2 regions of the Aliiglaciecola aliphaticivorans genome follow, and region 1 is predicted to be linked to the other one. Evidence: predicted binding sites of a transcription regulator. Region 1 holds the regulator's gene; the other holds the start of a gene.
What was found. Region 1 encodes sigma-54, which starts transcription at its own class of promoters, with help from an activator protein. Its sites were predicted from a motif close to GTTGGCACGNNNNTNGNNT; they were not measured.

Region 1 (7,924 bases):
GCTTGGAATTACCTTTCACAACCAAGATTAGCATTAACATTGCCGCGCCCGATATTAAGCGAATTAATGTGAAAGACGTTGCGTCTATGCTTGATTCTGCTAAGGCGAGTCTACACAAAATAGAGTTACCAGCAAAAGCCAATAATGCCACAATAATAAATCCGACTAATTGTGGTGTAGATTTAATAATTTTATCTCCAGTGACTAGACAAGCAGCAAGGTGGCAGTGCCTAAAAATGCAAAAATACCGACCACATCAGTGATCGTGGTTAAAATGACGCTTCCAGCAAGGGCTGGATCAATTTTTAATTTTTTCATCACTAGGGGGAGCGTAGCCCCAGCTAGTCCGGCAGCAACCATATTTATCATCATTGCGAATGCAATCACGCCACCTAACATCCAATCTTGTTTCCAAATGGCGATGACGGAAGCGATTAATATTGCCCAAACTGCTCCATTTAGAAAGCCAATGGCCAATTCTTTACTTATTAGCCACCTTGAGTTATCGGTGCTCACATGACCTAGAGCCATGCCGCGAATAACCAGTGTTAAAGTTTGATTACCGGCAACTCCCCCCATACTCGGTACAATGGTGTTTAAGATGGCTAATACCGCCATCTGACTTAAGGTCGCTTCAAACAAGTCGCTTACCGCTGCGGCGAGCAGGGCCGTGACTAAATTAACCGCAAGCCACACAGAGCGGCGCTGAGTACTTTGCAGTACGGGTGCAAAAGTATCTTCTTCGTCATCTAAACCGGCCATACTCATCATGGAATGTTCAGCGTCTTCACGAATAATATCCACTACATCGTCAATAGTAATTCGCCCTAGTAATTGTCGATTTGAATCGACTACTGGGGCGGACAACCAGTTATAGCGTTCAAATAATTTGGCTACGTCTGTTTCAGCCATATCAACTGGAATGGCCTCAGCTTCCTCATCCATAATATCTTCAATACTGGAGTCAGGTAATGCGGTGAGAAGCGCTGTTACAGGTACAGTTCCAATGAGGGTGTCATTTCTGCTTACCACATAAAAAGTGTCAGTGCTTTCGGGAATTTCGCCTTTGAGTCGTAAATACCGCAAAATCACGTCAATATTCACATCAGAGCGCAGGGTAATGGTATCGGTATTCATGATGAACCCGGCTGTGTCCTCGCCATATGACAGGGCCTTTTCCGCTCGCTGACGGTCTTGTTCATCCATGGACTTGAGAACGTCTTTGGATACGGATTGCGGCAAACTGCTTAAGGTTTCCGCTAAGTTATCAATCTCCATATCTTCAAGGGCATCAACCACTTTATCGGGAAGCATTTGTCCGATAATACCGTTGCGCACATCTTCGGATAGCTCCTCTAAAACATCACCATAAAAATCGGCGTCTAACATTTCCCATAGTTCGGTTCTAGACTTGCTTGGGGATGATTCAAGGAGTAGAGCGATATCACAAGCGGGCAAATCGTGAATGGTTTTGCGGACATGCATAAACCGGCCACTGGCCAAGGCTTTATTGATAGCCTTCAATTGACGTTGTGCGTGTTTAACCTCTAATGCTTCAGCCATGGAGTACAGCTCGATGAAAAAACTACTATTATGAATAGTTTAGAGGGTTACGGGCGACAGGTCAGCAATTATTTGCATAACTTGAAAACTGACGTGTTATTCGTTTTCGTGAAATTTTTCTACAATGAGCTTTTCAATCGCCGCCAGAGCCGGTTCCGCGTCTACACCTTCACTGATAACTTGGACTTTTTTGCCTTGAGAGCTTTCCAACATCATCAAACCCAACACACTATTTGCCGATGCTGATTTTTCACCTTGAACTAGTGTTACTACAGCGTCAAATTGGTTGGCTACTTTGACTAATTCGGTGGCTGCTCGTGCATGTAAACCTAGCTTATTGACGATAACGATTTGTTTTTCGAAGCGGTTCATCGGTTTAACTCTCGGTGTCTAATTTGCACATCAGGGTGAGAAGCTGAAAATGTTTTTGCTAATGACTCGGCAACATAAACTGAGCGATGTTGTCCACCGGTGCAGCCTATTGCGACTGTTACGTAACTACGATTATTTCTTTCTAAATGAGGAAGCCAGGTCGATATGAGGTTTTGAATTTGCCAAATAAATTTCGTTACTATTGGCTGGGAACCTAAAAATATCTCTACTGGTGAATCTAAACCCGTCAAATGTTTCAAATCGGGTTCCCAATGGGGGTTAGGCAAAAAACGTGCATCAAATACGTAGTCTGCATCTTTGGGTATGCCATATTTGAATCCAAAAGACTCAAATACTAAAACCAGCCTAGAACTCTTTTTGCCTAATATTCGTTCTCGCACTAACTCCGCTAATTGGTGAACTGAAAGCTTGTCAGTATCTAAATATAAGTCAGCACGTTCTGCGATAGGAGCTAATAATTGACCTTCCGCTTGAATCGCATCTGAAAGGGATTTGTTTTGACGTGACAGCGGGTGCAGTCTGCGGGTTTCGCTGAAACGTTTAATTAGCATGTCATCACTGGCATCTAAATAAACGATGGTCATATCCCAGTTTGCTGGCAAATAATCAAGAATTTCGACTAGTTCACCAGATACCTTAGGAAGGTTTCTCACATCGATACTGACGGCTACTTGATCATACTCATCCATCACCGTATGGGTCAGGGTGGGCAGAAGATTAACTGGAATATTATCAACACAATAATAACCTAAATCTTCTAAAGAGCGCAGTGCAATAGACTTTCCTGAGCCAGAACGACCACTAATAATAATCAGCTTCATGCAACGATTGCCTCATATAACTGGCTATTGTCTTGTGCGCTGCGGATACGTTTAAGAATCTCTTTGTCACTTAACTTTGTTGCTATGGTTGCTAAGGTTTGCAGATGGCCTGCAGCTTTATCTTCAGGTACTAAAATAGCAAAAAATATATCGACAGGGCAGTTATCTATGGCGTCAAAGTTGATGGAAGGATCACTGGTGATTAATATGGCAACGACGTCTTTTAAGCCGGCTAATCTGCCATGGGGTAAGGCAATACCATTACCGATTCCTGTACTACCCATTTTTTCGCGATTTACCAAACTATTTAAAATGGTAGTCTGATCAATACCGTCAATCTTTTCTGCCGCTATCAGGCTGATAGTTTCAAGAATTCGTTTTTTACTTGTCCCCTGAACTGCACAACTTGTGCAGTCAGAGGAAAGGATGTCTTTAATTTCCATTAAATAATCTAATATAGGTTAATGACGTTTGATTTTTTCCTTGTGCTTGATCACCTGTCGATCAAGCTTATCGATTAATCCGTCAATGGCTGCGTACATATCGTTATGTTCTGAGGTTGCAAACACTTCCCCTCCGCTAAGATGAACTGTCGCTTCAGCCTTTTGATTAAGCTTTTCGACATTGAGAATGACATGGACATTGTTGATGTGATCAAAATGCCTTTCTAACTTTGTAAATTTGTTGTCTACGTAATCTCGCAATGAATCTGTAATTTCTACATGATGGCCAGTAAGGTTAATTTGCATAATTAGCGTATTCCTTCTGTTGTCGAGCCTACAGCAGGCTCTTGCGTTGGTTAGACGGTGGGATCGATAAAGACTCCCGGTATTTTGCTATGGTTCTACGGGCAACCTTTATGCCTTGGTCGGCCAGTAGATCAGCAATCTTACTATCACTAAGCGGCTTCGTTGGAAGCTCGGCAGCAATAAGTTTTTTAATGAGCGCGCGAATCGCCGTGGAAGAACACTCTCCGCCAGAATCTGTTGCCACATGGCTGGAGAAGAAGTACTTCAGCTCGTATATCCCTCTTGGTGTATGCATATATTTTTGTGTAGTAACACGGGAAATGGTTGATTCATGCATATCCACCATTTCTGCGACATCATTTAACACCATTGGTTTCATCATTTCCGGTCCATGCTCGAAAAATCCGACTTGCTGTTGAACAATACAGTTGGCTACTTTTAGTAGCGTATCATTTCTACTTTCAAGGCTTTTGATAAACCATTTGGCTTCTTGCATATGTGAACGAATAAACTGGCTGTCACTGGTGTTTTTAGCGTTGCGGCTCATAGCTGCATACTGCTGATTCACATTCAGTTTAGGCAAGCTATCGGGATTTAACTCTACTTGCCAACGTCCATTTTTCTTCATTACAGAAACATCAGGAATGACGTACTCTGAATCACTAATTATTAACGCGCTGCCTGGGCGAGGGTTCAAGGTTTGCAATAAGCGCATGGCCTCACGTAATTCATCTTCTTTTAAGCGCGTTTTACGCATTAGTGTTCGGTAGTCTTTGCTACCCAACAGGTCTGCATATTCACTGATCAATAATTTAGCTTCATTCAACCATGGCGTATCAGGCGCAAATTGATTCATTTGCACCATTAGACACTCTTGGGGAGTTCTTGAACCGGAACCAATAGGATCGAACATTTGAATGCGTTTTAAAACACATTCAACTTCATCTAGCTCTACATCTTCGTGGTCGAGACTTGCAAGCACATCTTCAGTGCTAATGGTGAGATATCCAGATTCATCGATTGAGTCGATGATTGCAATGGCGATGGCGTTATCAACTTCTGAAAAAGGGGTCAGCCGCATCTGCCATAACAAATGATCTTGTATGTTTTCACTGGTTTCGCCTTGGAAAACTTGATCATCATCCCCGCCGCTACCACCACTAATAGATGCGGGTGCTGAAGATGCACTGATATATTCATCCCAGGTACTATCTATGGGTAATTCGTCTGGTATATCCGCTTTTTCTAACGCTTCGTTAGTGTCAATGGAATCTGAACTTGCGGAAACGGTTTCTTCAGTGAATTTATCATTACTATCTGCTAGAGCGGAATCCCCAGTGGGGACATCAGAACCATCCTCTACTTCCAAAAGGGGGTTGGATTCTAACGCTTCCTGTATTTCTTGTTGTAAATCCAGCGTTGACAACTGCAATAGACGTATCGCCTGCTGCAATTGAGGCGTCATTGTTAGTTGCTGACTAAATTTTAATTGTAACGAGGGTTTCATTTAGTTTTTTTATTCTTACTTGTTTAGCCACAAAGCTTTGGTTAAAAACAACATACCTGTACTATAGCTTGAATTGCTCGCCAAGGTATACATCTCTGACTTGTTGATTATTTAAAACTTCTTCTGCAGTACCAGAAGCTATTAATTCACCATGACTCACAATATACGCTTTTTCACACACGTCTAGGGTTTCACGTACATTGTGATCCGTTATTAATACTCCAATACCTCTGTCACGCAAGTGTTGAATTATTTTTTTTATGTCATTCACCGAAATAGGGTCTACTCCAGCGAAAGGCTCATCCAATAGGATAAATTCTGGTGCGGCAGCTAACGCCCGTGCTATTTCTACTCTTCGACGTTCGCCCCCAGATAAACTCATGCCAAGGCTATTGCGAATGTGATTTATATTAAACTCATCGAGTAATGCATCAGCTTGCTCTTCGCGCTGGTCAGAACTCAATTCCTTTCGGGTTTGCAAAATTGCCATAATATTTTGGTAAACGGTCAGTTTACGAAATATAGATGATTCTTGGGGAAGATACCCAATTCCTTTTCTAGCCCGAATGTGCATGGGCTGCAATGTCAACGCTGTTTGGTCAATAAAAATATCGCCTTTGTCTAAAGGTACTAGCCCAACAATCATATAAAACGTGGTTGTTTTACCTGCACCATTAGGACCCAACAAACCAACAATTTGTCCAGTAGACACTTCCAAACTAACATCACGAACTACCTGTCGAGATTTATATGATTTAGCTAAATTGGTTGCTTTTAATGTTGCCATTAAGGTTGTTCATCCTGCAACTTGTTAATGTCTTGCTGTTCTGAATTTTTGGATTCTTCGTTTGCACTTTCGTCCTGACGTTTACGAATACTTTCAGGTTGAAAAATAGCCGTAACACCACCTTCTGCATTGCTGTCACTTTCAGCTATTAATTGTTCTAACTCCATATTGAATTGAATGGATTCACCTTTAACAAGGCTGCTATCCTGATTCAATTCAGCTGATCCAACTAAGGTTAATGTTCGATTAGACACTTGGTATTTTATTTCATTGGCAGCAGCACTAATTTTACTGCCATCATCTAGTGTTTGACTGTATTTTGCGGGTTCCCCCCGAGCAATAAATATTTCTTTACCTTCACCTAAGCCAGCGATAACTTCAACTTCATCCGCCAGAATCTCAAGGGAGCCTTGGGTAATCCTAACGTCTTTTCTAAAAATAGAGGTTTTGGTTTTACCATCAAAAAAGTTTGACTTAGAGTCAACTTTAATCGGTAAATTAAAGTCGTTTTCACCTGCCAATATAGCAGTGCTAAACAGTAAGCTGGTTATTAAGGCGCTAACGAGGCGCATATTGAGTTTGCACATGATTTTTAAGTTCATATTCCTGCGTAGTTAAATTTGCAACAAAGCCATTACTTTTAACAACAAAATCTTTTCCGTTTATCTCAACTGGCTCATCTGACATCATTGTTTTGTCTACCAAATTAATTTCTAAAAATTGTGTTCTAATTGTTTGCACAAATCCAGAATCATCAAGGCTTCTAATTTCTACGTCAGTTTCTAATTGAATGCGATTGTCCTCATAAAGTGTGCCTTCATCTGCTTCTACATGCCAAGGATTTTGTTCATCAGAAACATAGATGGTGTATTTAGGATGGCTGAATAAGGTGAAACCTAGAATTTGATAATGTTCCATTTTAAGGGCGAAAACTTCATGGTTCACTTCGCCATTTTCATTGTAAAGAGTACTGCGCATATTCCTCGCTTGGTAATTTGGCTGCCAAGAATCTTCGCTATTAGAGTTAGTTTGTTCTGTATCTGAACCCATCCACCCTGGTACATATACCATTAAGATTAGCACAAACAAAATGCCAATGCTTAGGGTGATTCGATTCATACACTACTACCGTATATACGATTTAATTTATTATTAGCGAACAAAATAAGGTCACATATTTCTCTCACTGCACCCGCTCCACCTTGTGTTTGCGTGACATACTCAGCCACTGATTTTACGTAGGGGTGACCATTTGGAACACTAATTGATACATTACTTTGTTCAAACATGCCGACATCGGGCATATCATCTCCCATCGAAGCGATATTTTCTTTCTTTAAATTTAACCCATTTTTAAGCTTTTGCACCGCATTTTTTTTGTCCTCGACACCTTGGATTATCAATGACACGCCCAGTGCAGACATTCTATTTTCAACAATGGCAGATTGGCGACCAGTCACGATAGCTACATCAATGCCAATTTCTAACATGGATTTCACACCATAACCGTCAAGAGTATGAAATGCTTTCAATTCCTCACCATTATTACCCATAAAAATGCTGCCGTCTGAGAATATGCCATCGACGTCACATACGAGTAATTTTACTTTGCTGAGCTTGTTAATGAAATGGTTATTAACTGGCCCATAAAGCGTTTCAATAATCGCCACTATACCACTCCAGCTTTAAGCAACATGTGCATATTTAATGCACCCACAGGCTTATTTTCACGATCTACTGCAAACATTGAATTGATACTGTATTTCTCCATTAAATTTAACCCTTCAACCGCTAACATTTCCGGTCGGCTTGTTTTACTATTTGTTGTCATAACATCAGAAACTAGGGTTTCGTGGATATCAACCCTATCATCAAGAATTCGGCGTAAATCGCCATCGGTAAAAATTCCAACTAACTTACCTTCTTTGTCAGTAATGCCAGTCATTCCTAAGCCTTTTTTCGATATTTCGAACAATGCATTACGCACCGTTTGATTAAACTCCACTAAGGGTAACTCATCTCCAGTATGCATGATATCTGCAATGGTTAGTAACAATCTACGACCTAAACTTCCGCCAGGGTGAGATAAAGCGAAATCAGCAGA
Region 2 (7,924 bases), on a different contig from region 1:
CGAACGTGAAGTGCATTTGTGGTGAGTAAATATTACATAATAATGTTAGACCAACTTGTAGGTTTAACAACTCCACTCAAACATTCGAAGATGATTGTTTGAGTGGAAATTTGCTATTTTGAGGTGCTACTTTTCTGCTAAAGCTAATGATCTAATTGGGTGAAAACTTTTAGGGACTGTGGTTTTTGCATTACCTGAATACTATCTGCTTCTCGATTTTCTCCATCCACAACGTACTTTAACTTGCCTTCTGCTTTTACTGTTATGCGTTTGGCTGTGACGTGTTGAATGGTGTCATCGTCATCACTTTCAAATAAAGTGCGCAATGCTAACTGGGCAAGTTTGAGGTAATTTTCACTTGCTGTTGATGTTCTGGTAAGCCAAGTTATATCTAATAAGCCATCAGTAAAATCTGGTAGTCCGCCTCCTTGTGCTAGCACTGTGGTAGCGGGAGCGGCATTAGCGATCACTAGACTGCCTGTCCGAATGGTTTGGGGTTCGTTATCGTCAATTTGAATCGTTAAATTCGCGCTATTATTAACTTCTATTGCGTCGTACAAGGCTCCGATATAGGCTAACTGACCACTGTTATTCTTTTCATCGCGATCCGCTTTTTCAATCATTTTTTGTTCAAAGCCAATTCCGACAACAAGGAGAACAAGTTCATCATTGCATATGGCTGTATCAATTAATTTTTCGTTACCCTCTACAATAGCGTTACAAGCAACGGTTACCGGGGACACCTTAGACGCAGGGCCATACAAGGCATGGCCAAGGGCATTGGCTGTACCCATGGGCATAATACCCAAGGTTAAGTCCGTATTGACGATTTGCGAAGCGACTTCCGTTAAAGTGCCATCTCCACCACAAGCAACTATATATTTAGCGCCTTGTTGAATGGCTTTCTGGGCCATTTCTTTGCCATCAAGTTCTGGTGTTGTTTGGTATATTTCAAGGTCATAGTGGGGTGATAAGCGTTGAATGATTTCTTCTTTGCTATCCTGCCATTTACCTCCGCCAGCTACAGGGTTTGCAACTATGGCTAGGCGGTTTTTCTGAGTCAACACCCCTTGTTTGTGCAAATCTTTCAACTTTTTAAGTTGATGTTTATTCAATCGAGCGGTAGAGCGTGTTTGGTTAATTTCTTGGATAGCCTCTTCAACCGTCAATTCTGGACTTTTGCGTAATAAGTAGGCCGCCATCACTAACACTGAACGTCCTCTACCCAGGGCACAATGCACTACCGCGGCTTTGCCATCCTTTATATGGTTATCTAACCAATTAATGGCTTGTAAAAGATCCTCTTTAGAAGGGCTCTGGTGATCTAACACTGGGACATTTAAATAATCCATATTTTCACCTTGTGCCGATACATCAAGGCCGTCAAATTCCGCAGTTACATCCAAAACGGCTTTAACGTTCAAATGATTAAGCTCTGGCATGTCTGAAGGAAACAGTCGACAAGCTAGAAATAGGTTTTCTCGAATTTTTTGAATGGGCGGTACGCTATCGTTCTTGCGTGCCCAGGCATTGTATAACTGCACACCAAAAAAGAAGGGAATAAATAACCACTTTACGTAAAAAGGGATAGAACCATCAATTTTTTTACGGAAAATTGATGGTGACTGAAGGGCGTAGGCAAAGGTAACAATGACAAGAGAAAAGCCAATCCAGATAAATAACACTTTGAGCAGAAAACTCTCTACCAGCAACGCCAGTGCTAAAGAAAATAATCCACCCAGCCCATAGTATTTTATAATAAACATACTTCACCTATTTCGAAAACTGAATCTACTCGACAAAGTAAAGCGAACTACGTGCCAACCTTATTGTTTTTTAACGTCTTGATTTGCATATAAAAATAAAATAAAACCTTTATGCGAGCAATTTTGATCGCAATAACTACAGGTGATTTAGTAGTTTTTACATTGCTCTGTCTGCATTCGTATAACCAGCAGAATTAAGCCTTACAAATACTTGAGCTGAATACCTATTCCGTAACGTTGTTGATGACGATTGTAGTCAATCAACGAGTCGCCATAACCATTGAAATACTGAAAAACGACGTCGTACCTATCATTCAGGGGGTAGGTAATATTGAGTTCAATACTGCCTTTATTATCTGACTTCAAATTGTTTCTCACGAAAGTGAGAAAATTGAAATTCCCCACTTTTTTGCCATAGCCAATCTCAAAATGACCTAAATAATCGGTAATGTCAGGATTATCATCACCATCGGGACTATTTACCGTTTCCTTTTCATCTTCAGGGATGCGATACCAAGCTTTTAAATAGTAAATCGAATCTACATCGCTAAACAAAGCTGAAGCGTACAAGCGGTTCCAGCTTCTTGATTTTAGACCACTTTGGCCATTGGAGTTATGATTCAGGCCTAAGTGAATTTGATCGAATTTAATTCCCAGAAAACGATACTGAGTTTTCCAAAAATAGAAAATCTCTGGTTCGTAGTTCGTTTCTCTAAAGGGCTTCGAAGCTTCATCGTTATATACTTGCCAAAATGAAGTGACGCTAAAGCCTGCGTATACGCCGGATAAGGCGTCGTCATTTATGTGGATAGGCAGTTTTACACTAATTTGGTATTTAGCTTCTAGGTTATCAACGTTTTCTGAATCCAGTTCTGTGACACCTATGGTGTTTGGATCTTTTATGTAAGATACCGGCAAAATATAATTGGTTTTATACTGGGTTATGGCGAAGGGAATTTTTAATGCCAATTCATCAGAGGCATCGCGTTTATCCGTTAAGGTTTTCTCGTTCTCCTCTGGTTTTGCTTCTAATTCCGCATCACTAATGGCTTGGGCCATAGTAAATTGACAGCTAAATAGGCTAATTAGACAGACAAAATTCACTATCCTTTGTTTTAAAAATGCCATGAAGTTGTTGCTCTGATGAAGTAAGTGCAGCGATCTTTCCATTATTCATTCCTTTTTAAAAGCACAAAAGGTAATTTTTTCTTAATTAATCCTGTTTTTCTTCGAACTTAGGTTATTTTAGCCAGAGGGGGGCTGTGTTGGTAAACAATAAGTCGGTTTTCACTCTTTATTGTCAGTAAAGTCTAGGTTTGTTATCTCAGTTTCGATTATCTTCATTTGCACTTAATCAGCTTCTACTAATAACCAAAGTCAAAGAATACACCAAAAAAAACCACCGGCCCCAGTAGTGATGAGGACGGCGGTTTGCTCTAGGTTTAGTCAGAGCAACAGAACCCTTTGTAAGGGGAGAGGAATCAATATTTAGTGAGGAGCCTTCATTTCACTTTGGTACTTGTCAGCAAGGTTGTCTTTCTGAGACGCTGACAATACTTTTCCCGCTTGTTGGAAGAACTCCTGCTCTTCTTCTTGCAAATGATGTTCAACTAAATGTTTCAGCTTTTTCATGGTTGCTAACCATCCAGGAGATGACATGTCAGTGTCATCTAATTTTTCAAGTAGCTCATCAATCTCATGGTGTTCCGCTATGGCGTGTCTGGATTGTTCAATCGTTTGGTCAGACTTCATCAACGGAGAGTAAAAATAGCGTTCCTCTGCGATAGCATGATCTACTAATGCTTGCTTAAGCTCCTCATAAAAATCGCGACGACTCTCCGAATCGCCAGAGGTTTCCACTAGTATTTTCATTAATAGTCTTTGCTTCTCGTGGTCTTTACGGATAGCTTCAAAAATTTCCATCGTTTTCTCCTTACTAACATGTAATTTGATTAAATTGGACTCAACTAAACGTCATGTTGCGAACTTAATGCCACATCGCCAAGAATGAGGTAAGGATCTGAATTGTATAGGTAATTTTACTTTGTGAATTAATCTGGAGTTGTTGCTGCCCCCCATGTTACGGAAATAATTACAGCACAAATGTATCTTTTTCAGACTTCAAGGGTATAAATACTTAAAGTACATAATCAGCAAACACAGGGAGTTAAATATGAAGTCATTTCTAGTTGCGTATTTGGGGGTTGCAGTATGTTATCTGATATTGGATGGTATTTGGTTGGGGTTAATCGCTAAGAATAGTTATCTGGAAGCGATGCAAGGGATGTTGCGAGAGTCTTATCCAGTTGCACCTTGGGTAACCTTTTATTTATTGTATTGCGCTGCGGCTGTCTATTTAGTGGTGCTAAAAAACCAAGATGCACAATGGTGGCAGGCCTGTTTAGACGGCGCTATTTTAGGGATGGCGGCTTACGGTGCTTATAATCTCACTAATTACGCAATATTAGAGGGCTGGCCCCTAGGAATAACACTAAAAGATTGGGCTTGGGGGACTTTTGTTACTGCAGCGAGCTGTTTGTCAGGTTGGTGTGTGCTAACTTATTTTAGTCACGAAAGCCTGTAATCTCATTTCTCCGGAGGGGGAAGGACACAAATAGCCATCCAAAAAAATGCGAAAGCTGACTGCAGCTTTCGCATTTATGTTTAAGTGTTGGTATATAGGCGGGATACTAACCCAGACTTTGTTAAGCCCGTACTTGGCCACTGCCATTAACTAAGTATTTTTCTGTAGTTAATGACTCTAACCCCATGGGACCATAAGCATGCAATTTAGTTGTTGCGATGCCAATCTCAGCACCTAAGCCTAATTGACTGCCATCGGAGAAACGTGAAGATGCGTTAACCATGACGACAGAGGCATCAACACTGCGCTGGAAGCGTTTTGCTGAAACTTCGTTTTGGGTACAAATAACTTCAGTATGGTTGCTGCCGAATCTAGCAATGTGATCCATAGCATCATCCATGCTATCTACTGTTTTTATCGCAATTTCCAGATCTAAGTATTCCTCACCAAAGTCTTCATCTGCAATGACATTGCAGCGATCGATATACTTTGCAGAGCGCTCGCAGGCATTAATGGTCACCGAGTGACGCAGCAGAACATCACTTACGATGGGCAGGATTTGCTCTGCAATGTCTTGGTGAATGATCAAACCTTCTATTGCGTTACATACGCCAGTACGTTGAGTTTTACCGTTTATCAATAACTGAATTGCAGTTTCAAAGTCTGCGTCAGCGTCAAAGTACAAATGACAAACGCCTTTGAAATGCTGAATAACCGGGATTTTACTGTTTTCAGTTACGTAATTGATCAGACCTTCACCACCACGAGGGATGACCACGTCAATAAAGTCACGTTGCTCTAACAATTCCTGCATCAATTTCCGATCAGGGTTAGGAACTACCGTAATGAGTTCAGGGGGTAAACCATGCTCAACCAGTACATTTTGCAGTATTTCTGAAATTGCCTTACTTGAGGCTAAGGCTTCTTTACCACCTCTCAATATAACTGCATTGCCCGATTTAAAGCATAATGCCCCAGCGTCAGCAGTTACATTTGGACGAGCTTCGTAAATCATGCAAACAACCCCAAGAGGGACGCGCATTTTACTAATTTCTAATCCGTTTGGACGTTGTCCTAATTCACGTTGGATACCCACAGGGTCAGCCAAATCAACAATGGTTTCAATTCCCACTGCCATATCTTCTATTCGTTGAGTATTCAAAGTGAGTCGGTCCATCATGGCATCAGATAATTCAGCTTGTTTCGCATTATCTAAATCCACTTGGTTCGCTTTCAATATATGTTGTTCGCCATTTCTCAAGGCTTTAGCCATGTCTCGTAATACATGGTTTTTCTTTTCGGTATCTAATACCGCTAATGTTCTGGCTGCCTTTGCAGCCTGTAGAGATAGGTCTCTAATTAAACTCATTGTTTCTCCAGTAGTGCAATATTTTTGTCAGATATTATTGGGCCCGTCTGACGCTGAAATTCGTTGGCAAAATCTTGATCAGTCTGCTCAGTAATAAATGTCAACAGACAGCTACTGTAGTTTGACCGTGCTTTTGCTAAACGAGTGCCGTCATCTTTGCGCACAAGTACTGTGTCACCAACTGAAAAGCTACCTTTAATTTCGAGGATTTCATCACTGGTTAAGGCTTCATCATCGTCAAGAGAAGAAATATCAACATCGTTGTCAACCACTACAACACCTTGTTCTTTGGAAGTATGTTTCATCCAATGTTCGTGTTCTTTCATCGGTGTTTCATGAGGTTGGAAGTGAGTACCTGGATTTTTGCCTTCTAACAGCATATTAAAGGTTATTTCGGTAAAGCCGTTGACGATGAATGTGTCTATTCCATGGGAAACGGCTTTTTCCGCTGCTTCAATTTTGGTGCGCATTCCGCCTGTGCCCGTGGCACTGGTAGCGCCTCCAGCCATGTTGTAAATATCTTCATCGATCACAGAAACCCAAGATAAAAGCTTCGCATCATCATGAGTGTGTGGATTTTTGTCATATAAACCATCGATGTCAGAACAGATAATTAATGAATCAGCATCGGCAGCGCCTGCTACCATTGCAGCGAGGTTATCATTGTCACCTACACGCAAGTTATCGGTAGTTACTGTATCGTTTTCGTTGATGATAGGAATGATGCCATTTTCGAGTAAGGAAAAAATAGTTTCTCGAATGCTCACATAGCGCTCTCTATCCCGAAGGTCGCCGTGGGTCAGTAAAATTTGTGCAGATGGAAAGTCGAACAAACGGTCCCATGTCGCCATCATTTCAGTTTGTCCTGCTGCAGCCATTGCTTTTTTAATTGCAATGTTCTCGGTTTCACCTTTAAAAAGGTGACGACCTGCAGCCACTGAACCAGAAGAAACCAAAACTACTTCGATTCCTTTAGCGCGACATTTAACAATAAATTGTGCGATTCCCAATAGAAAGTGTGAACTGCATCCTTGATTTTTAGGAGCAATAAGTGCGCTTCCCACTTTAATTACGATTCGTTTCCAATTAAACGTATTCATTTTTCCTGCTTAGTTACTATTAATAATATTATTCAAACCAATTAATCGTATTGAATTAATTAGTGTACGAACTATATTATCCCTTTTTTTGCTCAAATAAGCAACGGTGGGGTATCTGGGCAAGCCATGGGAAATGTTAATATAATGATCTTGATGGATAGCTATTTACCCTAATCATCAGTATGTGAATTTATATTTATATGAAGTGAATATTTATTCACTCGAGACGATATAATTAATTGTAAATTATTATATTAAAACGCTTTTTTATTGCGCTATCTGCTTTATTTGGTAGAGTTCAATGCAAATAATTAGGTAAATAGCATTATGAAAAAATACGAATCCCTTTTAGTTTCTCTGCGTAAAGTTATCCGCGCAATTGACTTATATTCAAAAAAATTGAGTAAAGAAACAGGCTTAACGGCTCCGCAACTTATTGTCTTACAGCATATTTCTTTCAGCGATGGGGTGATGGTAAAGGATATAGCAAACAGTATTAATTTAAGCTCAGCCACTGTCACCAGTATTCTTGATCGACTGGAAAGTCGAGGGTTTGTGATCCGTGAGCGCTCTGCAATTGACAAGCGTAAAGTGGAAATTCATCTCACAGCGGAAGGAAAAGAGGCAATTAAAGGCTCTCCCACCTTATTACAGCAGCATTTTATCGCACGTTTTGAAGCCATGGAGGAATGGGAACAATCGCAAATGCTTGCAACTATGGAACGAATGGCTTTAATGATGAATGCTGAGGATATTGATGCCGCCCCCTTACTTCAAGTTGGTGGAATTCAAGCCCCAGAATAGCTCGCTCCCACATCCTGGTTAAAATCATCGTTTTATAAATTGTTTAGTATTCTAATTGATTTGCACAAAATTACTTCAGACTACCAAATCAATAAATTTAACGCTAACGAACTTAGCTCAAATACTCTAACAACTGCCTAAAAAATCTAGTCCGATTATCGCAATATACTTAGTCGTCATCGGAACTAGATTGAGAACCTAAACTAAACTGGTAGTACACATCCAGAGCTTGCTCCACTCCGCTGGTCGCCTTCAAAAAGAGTTTAGGTAATATCTGATAACGCAAAGCAACTTCTGTAGA

Region 2: ACYVIL_RS07615 (diacylglycerol kinase family protein) is a predicted target of sigma-54. The motif match lies at 1,807-1,825, and genes of this name have one in related genera.

What each region holds. Positions count from the first base shown of each region.
Region 1 is NZ_BAAGTF010000017.1:32,047-39,970, forward strand. It holds gene ACYVIL_RS09225 (DMT family transporter) at 1-151, opposite strand, end outside; gene mgtE (magnesium transporter) at 205-1,563, opposite strand; gene ACYVIL_RS09235 (HPr family phosphocarrier protein) at 1,660-1,935, opposite strand; gene rapZ (RNase adapter RapZ) at 1,932-2,777, opposite strand; gene ptsN (PTS IIA-like nitrogen regulatory protein PtsN) at 2,774-3,220, opposite strand; gene hpf (ribosome hibernation promoting factor) at 3,239-3,526, opposite strand; gene ACYVIL_RS09255 (RNA polymerase factor sigma-54) at 3,555-5,033, opposite strand; gene lptB (LPS export ABC transporter ATP-binding protein) at 5,095-5,820, opposite strand; gene lptA (lipopolysaccharide transport periplasmic protein LptA) at 5,820-6,407, opposite strand; gene lptC (LPS export ABC transporter periplasmic protein LptC) at 6,379-6,939, opposite strand; gene kdsC (3-deoxy-manno-octulosonate-8-phosphatase KdsC) at 6,936-7,490, opposite strand; gene ACYVIL_RS09280 (KpsF/GutQ family sugar-phosphate isomerase) at 7,490-7,924, opposite strand, start outside.
Region 2 is NZ_BAAGTF010000014.1:2,247-10,170, forward strand. It holds gene ACYVIL_RS07615 (diacylglycerol kinase family protein) at 144-1,766, opposite strand; gene ACYVIL_RS07620 (phospholipase A) at 1,968-2,936, opposite strand; gene ACYVIL_RS07625 (hemerythrin domain-containing protein) at 3,255-3,689, opposite strand; gene ACYVIL_RS07630 (DUF2177 family protein) at 3,940-4,350, shown strand; gene ACYVIL_RS07635 (glutamate-5-semialdehyde dehydrogenase) at 4,472-5,719, opposite strand; gene proB (glutamate 5-kinase) at 5,716-6,819, opposite strand; gene ACYVIL_RS07645 (MarR family winged helix-turn-helix transcriptional regulator) at 7,147-7,623, shown strand; gene tamB (autotransporter assembly complex protein TamB) at 7,793-7,924, opposite strand, start outside.